DNA from 2 places in the Actinoplanes sp. NPDC049265 genome. Region 2 is predicted to be linked to the other one. Evidence: riboswitches for the same ligand, from Rfam matches in the RefSeq annotation. Region 2 holds a riboswitch; the other holds the start of a gene.
The links. Region 2 has a riboswitch for ZMP and ZTP ahead of ACGFIO_RS14695 (glycine hydroxymethyltransferase). Riboswitches for the same ligand answer to the same signal wherever they lie in the genome.

Region 1 (3,396 bases), on a different contig from region 2:
CAGGGCATCTACGACCTGTACGGCGCCAAGAAACCGATCATGATCACGGAGACGGGCTCGGTCGACCGTGGCGGCCGCACCAAGGCCGACTGGACGACGGCCCTGGCCACCTGGGTCGAGCAGCACCCGGCGGTCGGCGCGGTGGTCTGGTTCGACACCGACACGCACTACAACTACCACGAGAAGTGGCGCGTCGACACCGACCCGGAGTCCCTCGCCGCGTTCGTCGCGATGGCCAAGGACCCGCACTTCAGCGCCTGACCCGGCGCCCCATGCGTGCGGCCGAGCCGCGGGTCAGGCGGCGGGGCGGCTCAGCCGGTTCGCGAGTTCGGCCGCCCGGCTCAGCTGCCCGGCCCGCGCCGTCGTCCGCACGGTGCGTCGCAGCAGCGCGGGCACACGCACGGTCAACGTATCGGTGACAGCGGTACCGGGCCCGGCGGCGACCAGACCGGTGACGATGTGCACCTGGACGCCGCCCCGGCTGCGGATGTCGAAGACGACCCGCGCGCCCTCGCCCGTCTCCTCCGGCCAGAGCCGGACCGCGATCGGGTTGTCCATCCGCAGCGGGCCGGCCAACCGCAGCCGCTCCACGGCGGTGAACTCGGTGACCCCGTCGCTCTCCCGGATGTCCCGCACCGCGACCACATAGGGGTTCAGCCCGACGTAGAGTTCCGGATCGCACAGGTGCGCACCGACCTCACCGGGCGGCGCCGCGACAGTGAACTCATGGACGAGCGTCAGCTGACTCACGCGGGCAAGATAACAGCGCGGCGCCCGGCCGGGGCGGGATGGTCAGGTGGCGGCCCGCTCGGCCGCCGCGACCGCGTTGCGGAACAGCATGGCCACAGTGGTCGGGCCGACCCCGCCGACCCTCGGCGTGATCGCGCCGGCCACCTCGGCCACCGACTCGTCGACGTCGGGCAGCAGCCGGCGGCCCTCGTAGCGGACACCGGCGCCGATCACCGTCGCGCCCGGTCGGACGTGCTCGGGCTGGACGATGCCGGGCACGCCGGCCGCCGCGACCAGGACGTCCGCCCGCCGGGTGTAGCGGGCCCAGTCCGGCACGCCGGTGTGCACCACGGTGACGGCGGCGTTCGCGGTCGGGCGCTTCTGGGCCAGCAGCATGGCCAGCGGCCGGCCGATGGTGGCGCCACGGCCGAGGATGACCACCTCGTGGCCGGCGACCGGGATCTCGTAGTGGGCCAGCAGCGCCTCGATGCCGGCCGGCGTGCACGGGACCGGGCCGGGCCGGCCGCTCGACAGCCGGCCCAGGTTGAGCGGGTGCATGCCGTCGACGTCCATGTCCGGGTCGACGGTCATCAGGGCCGCGTCGTAGTCCAGGTGACCGGGGATCGGGTATTGGATCAGGAGGCCGTGCACCGCCGGGTCGTCGTTGAAGCGGGCGATCGTACGGTGCAGATCGTCCTGCGTGGCGTCGGCCGGCAGGTGCTCGTGCGGGGACACGAAGCCCAGCTCGGCGGCCTGTTTCTGCTTGATCCGGATGTAGCCGGCGCTGGCCGAGTCGTCACCCACCAGGATCGTCGCCAGCGACGGCTCGACACCGCGGGCGCGCAGGTCGGCGGCGCGGCGGGCCACGTCGGCCAGGACCGCCTCGGCGACCGGCGCGCCGGGCAGCAGCCTTGCTGTGTCAGTCATGCGATTCTCCCGCGTGGGCACCCAGGCGGACGGCACCCACGACCGCGCTCCCCGATGGTGGTCGCCATCCTCGGTGCCGCCAGTCGCGTGAGGATCTCCAACCTACCCTGCAGACCAGTGGTAGCCCTGAGGGGTATCCGCGACCCGAATGCCGCTCAGGCCTACCACTGAATCGCCAGTGGTAAGTCTGGGCGTATCCGCCCGGGCCTCCCGCGGAAAGGGCCGGTGGGAGGCCCGGGCGGTATGCGCGACCGGAACGCCGCCCAGGGCTACCACTGAATCGGCGATCGGCGGCCGGGCGGCGGCGTCAGGACTGAGCGGCCGCGACGATCACCGTGCGGTACGCGGCGGTGTCCCCCGCGCGATACAACCCGATCGTCATCCGGCTGGCCGACGGGAGCCGTAGCGTCGCCCCCCAGGTGCCGTCGCCGCCGGCCACCCGCCGCTCGATGATCCGGTTGCCGGTCGGGTCGGTGACCACCACCGAGTACGGACCGTCGGCCTCGACCAGCCCGGTCGCCCGGATGTCGACGTCCCAGCCGCCGTCGCTGCCGACCGGGCCCGGCAGGTCGGAGTAGAGCGTGGTGACGGTGACCCGGTAACTGTCCTGCGAGCTGGTGTACGACAGCCAGCCGGCCCCGCCGACCACGGCCAGGACCAGAAGCATCGGCAGGAGCTGCTTGACGACCGTACGCCGCTCGACCCTCTGCTCGGGCGACCGCGGCGCGAACGGCCCGGGCAGCGGCGTGGCCGTCTCATCGGTGATCCTGGGAATGAGCTCGGTCTTCGGGCCCTCCTCGTCGTCCTCCTCCTCGCCCTGCCAGACCCGCTCCGGCACCGCCCTGAGGGCGAGCATCGCCAGCGTGATCCCGGCGGTGGCGAGCGACCAGGAGACCCGGTCGAGCTTGAAGCCGGCCACGTAGAGCACCAGCCCGGCGACGATCATGGTGGCCAGCGACAGGCCCGGCACCAGGACGGTCCGCTCGACCGCGCTGAGCGCCCGGTAACGGAAGATCAGGGCGTTCAGGGCCAGCCCGGGCAGCAGGCAGCCGAGCGCGATCCCGCCGGGAATGGCCAGCGCGCGCGGCCCGGCCAGCACCGACGCGGCCGCGGCGATCGTGGCCACCGCGAACAGGAGCGCTGTCGATCGAAGGACGGGCCGAGCCCGTTCACGCACGGTAAGCCCGTTCACTACTGGACCCCCATCCGGTAGATGCGCACCGTGCCGTTGTCGTAGAGCCGGTCCACGTCGGTCAGCGCGTCGAACTTGGTCAGCTGGCGGGTGGTCAGCGGCTCGGTGATGCGGCCGGCCCGCGGGTCGTTCTCGAAGTACGCCTCGCTCTGCGGCAGCTGGGTGCTCAACCGGCGGTCCACCACCAGGTAGTTGACACGGATCCGGGCGACCAGCTCGTCCTCGTTCAGGCCCCACTCGTCGGCGTAGTAGAGCGGCCCGACCTCGCGCACCGGGTCCTGCCGGCCGTAGGTGGACGCCAGCGACACCGACGTCACGTCACCGCCGACCCGGTTGCCCCGCCCGAGCACGGTGAGCTCCCACTTCGCGGCGTCCACCCCGTACGCGTCGACCGAGCGCTCGAACCCTCCGGCCAGGTACGGCCCCGGCAGCAGCGACCCCAGCGGCGGCCAGCCCCCGGCCCGGGCGCCGATCATCAGCAACGTGACCAGCGCCGAGCCGGCCAGCACCCGGACCACCAGGTTGCGCCCGGTCGGCGGTGGCGTGGC
Region 2 (3,396 bases):
TCGAAGCCGGACACCCCGGCGATGATCTCCTCGCCCGCCTTCCGCATCGCCGCCGTGTCCGCCTCCTCGGCCGCCAGGTCGAGCTTCAGCCGCCGGGCCAGCGCGCGGAGCGTCGTACCCTGAATCAGCAGCGTGCCCAGCGTGACCAGCAACGCGATCACCTGGATGGCGTCCCGCCCGGGCACGTCGTGCGGCACCGCCGCGGCCGCCGCGAGGGTGAGAATGCCGCGCATGCCGGTCCACGACACCAGCAGGATCTCCTTCGACCCGAGCGGCTGGAACGGCTGACCGCGGCGCTGACGCACGTTGTCCTCGAAGCGCGCCTTGAACGTCGGGTCGCGATCCATCCGCAGGTGCATCATCTTCCACTGCAGCGACCAGCGGCCGAACAGCACGAACACGGCGAGCAGCCGGATCGCGATCGCGGCCACGAGCAGGACTCCGGCGGCGAGCAGGGTCCGGCCGAGCCCGAACTCCAGGTCGCTCAGAACAAACTTCAACTGCAGGCCGATGTACGCGAAGACGAACGTTTCGAGCAGGAAGTCGAGCACCGGCCAGACCTGGTCCTCCTGAAGTCGCGTCAGGTGGGCGCCGTCGTACTGATGCTTCGGGTCGAAGGTCAGGTTGGCGGTGACCCCGAACGAGGCGGCCACCACGGCGAGGATCCCGGAGGCGTGGATCTCCTCGCACAGCAGGAAGGCGGTGAACGGCACCAGCAGCACCAGCGAGGTCTCCAGCGTCGGGTTGTGCAGCCGTTTCCGCAGCCACAGGGCACCGACGCCGAGGATCAGCCCGACCACCAGGCCGCCGAACGCGGTGTACAGGAACTTGCCCACCCCGCCCATCCAGGTGGTGCTCTCGCCGCTGACCGCCGCCACCGCGATCGAGAACAGGGTCAGCGCTGTCGCGTCGTTGAGCAGGCTCTCGCCGGTGAGGATCGAGGTGACGCGTCTCGGCAGCCCGAGCTCGCCGCCGTGCGACACGGTGGTGATCGTGTCCGGCGGGGCGAGCACCGCACCCAGCACGAACGCCGCCGCCAGCCCCATCGACGGCAGGATCCAGGACGAGATCAGGCCGAGCGCCGCCGTGGTCAGGACGACCAGGGCGACACCGAGCGTGATGATCGGCCGCAGGTTGGCGCCCAGCGAACTGGCGGCGGCGCCGCGCGCACCCGAGTAGAGCAGCGGCGGAACCACGATGGCCAGGATCAGCTCGCTCTCCAGTTCGAGCCTAGGCAGCCCCGGTATGAAGGAGGCGGCCGCCGCCAGCACCACGATGACCAGCCCCGGTTCGACGCCTCGACGTTTGGCGGCCGCGGACACCGCGATACCGAGCCCGATGATGAGCAGGATCTCCACACCGTTCACGTTGATCAACCTAGGGCACCGGTATGCTTGCGCCGGGCCGTGACTGGCGTGTTCGGATGGGTCAACCATCGTGGAGCGGCCTCGTCGAAGGAGACGAAGACAGCTGCCGCGCGCCTGGGCCTCCACGAACTCGTGATAGGGAGGTCCGATGAACGCCGAATCGACTGCTTTCCGCTCCGCGCTGGATGTTGTGCGCCAGATCGAGCCGCGCATCGCCGACGCGATCGCCCAGGAGCTCACCGACCAGCGTGAGTCGCTCAAGCTGATCGCCAGTGAAAACTACGCGTCTCCGGCCGTCCTGCTGGCCATGGGCAACTGGCTGTCCGACAAGTACGCCGAGGGCACCATCGGCCGCCGCTTCTACGCCGGCTGCCAGAACGTCGACACCGTCGAGTCGGTCGCCACCGAGCACGCCCGCGAGCTGTTCAACTCGCCGTACGCGTACGTGCAGCCGCACTCCGGCATCGACGCCAACCTGGTCGCCTACTGGGCCATCCTCGCCGACCGGGTTGAGGTGCCGGCGCTCAAGAAGTTCGAGAAGCGCCAGGTCAACGACCTGAGCGACGCCGAGTGGGCCGAGCTGCGGGCCGCGTTCGGCAACCAGCGCATGCTCGGCATGTCACTGGACGCCGGCGGCCATCTCACCCACGGCTTCCGCCCCAACATCAGCGGCAAGATGTTCGACCAGCGCAGCTACGGCGTCGACCGGGCCACCGGCCAGATCGACTACGACGCGTTGCGGGCCACGGCGCGCGAGTTCAAGCCCCTGGTGATCGTCGGCGGCTACTCGGCGTACCCCCGCAAGGTGAATTTCCGCATCATGCGCGAGATCGCCGACGAGGTGGGCGCGACCTTCATGGTGGACATGGCCCACTTCGCCGGACTTGTCGCCGGCAAGGTCTTCACCGGCGACTTCGACCCGATCCCGCACGCCCACATCGTCACCACGACCACCCACAAGAGCCTGCGCGGCCCCCGCGGCGGCGCCGTCCTGTGCGGCCCTGAACTCAAGGACCAGGTCGACCGCGGCTGCCCGATGGTCCTCGGCGGCCCGCTGGCCCACGTCATGGCGGCCAAGGCGGTCGCGTTCGCCGAGGCCCGCCAGCCGTCCTTCCAGACGTACGCCCAGCAGATCGTCACCAACGCCCAGGCCCTGGCCGAGGGCCTGACCAGGCGCGGCGTCCAGCTGGTCTCCGGCGGCACCGACAACCACCTGGTCCTGGTCGACGTCCACCCGTTCGGTCTGACCGGCCGCCAGGCCGAGCAGGCCCTGCTCGACTCCGGCATCGTCACCAACCGCAACGCCATCCCCCAGGACCCGAACGGCGCCTGGTACACCTCCGGCATCCGCATCGGCACCCCCGCCCTGACGTCCCGAGGCCTCGGTGTGGCCGAGATGGACCAGATCGCCGAGCTGATGCACACGGTGCTCACCCAGACCACCCCCGCCGAGGGTTCCAAGGCCAAGTACACCCTGGACCCGGCCCTCGCCGACCGCGTCAGCAAGCAGGCCACCGAGCTGCTGGCCCCGTTCCCGCTCTACCCCTCAGTCGACCTGGGCTGAGTTTCAACCCACCAGGCCTCGGCGGCCGGTCACCCCGTCCGCCGAGGCCGGCAGTCTCACCCCACTTGCCGGGCCAGGCAGTCTCACCCCACTTGCCGAGCCAGGCAGTCTCACCCCATTCGCCGAGGGCAGCGGTCTCACCCCATTCGTACGACGAGGCGCGGGCGGAGTTCGCGGGCCGAGGCGGGTCGCGGTTCTCGAAATCAAGAACAAGCTGTCGCAGCCGAGTGGGTGGTGCTGACCGCAGCTCCCGCCGAGGGTCGCTTCGCTCCACCTGCGTAAGTGGTCACCCTCCGAACCAGGCCGCCGCCCCAGCCCCGCTGTCGGCGACGCGTGAATGCTGGATTCGGCCGCCGTTGACACCCGCCCTACTCGACGGGGCCCCGAGGTGCTCTTCCTGACCATAACGCCGGCTACACGGCGCCAACAGCAAGAGCTGATTCCCGCACCGCCTGCGTTCCGAAC

Region 1: another riboswitch for ZMP and ZTP. It lies ahead of ACGFIO_RS21530 (bifunctional 5,10-methylenetetrahydrofolate dehydrogenase/5,10-methenyltetrahydrofolate cyclohydrolase); the one in region 2 lies ahead of ACGFIO_RS14695 (glycine hydroxymethyltransferase).

The regions. Positions count from the first base shown of each region.
Region 1 covers NZ_JBICSP010000008.1:293,897-297,292, forward strand. Annotated here, with positions in the region: gene ACGFIO_RS21520 (glycoside hydrolase family 26 protein) at 1-261, shown strand, start outside; gene ACGFIO_RS21525 (SRPBCC family protein) at 295-750, opposite strand; gene ACGFIO_RS21530 (bifunctional 5,10-methylenetetrahydrofolate dehydrogenase/5,10-methenyltetrahydrofolate cyclohydrolase) at 793-1,656, opposite strand; ZMP/ZTP riboswitch at 1,669-1,753, opposite strand; gene ACGFIO_RS21535 (hypothetical protein) at 1,964-2,833, opposite strand; partial or broken gene ACGFIO_RS21540 (hypothetical protein) at 2,848-3,396, opposite strand, start outside.
Region 2 covers NZ_JBICSP010000005.1:30,888-34,283, forward strand. Annotated here, with positions in the region: gene ACGFIO_RS14690 (cation:proton antiporter) at 1-1,367, opposite strand, end outside; ZMP/ZTP riboswitch at 1,397-1,494, shown strand; gene ACGFIO_RS14695 (glycine hydroxymethyltransferase) at 1,516-2,931, shown strand.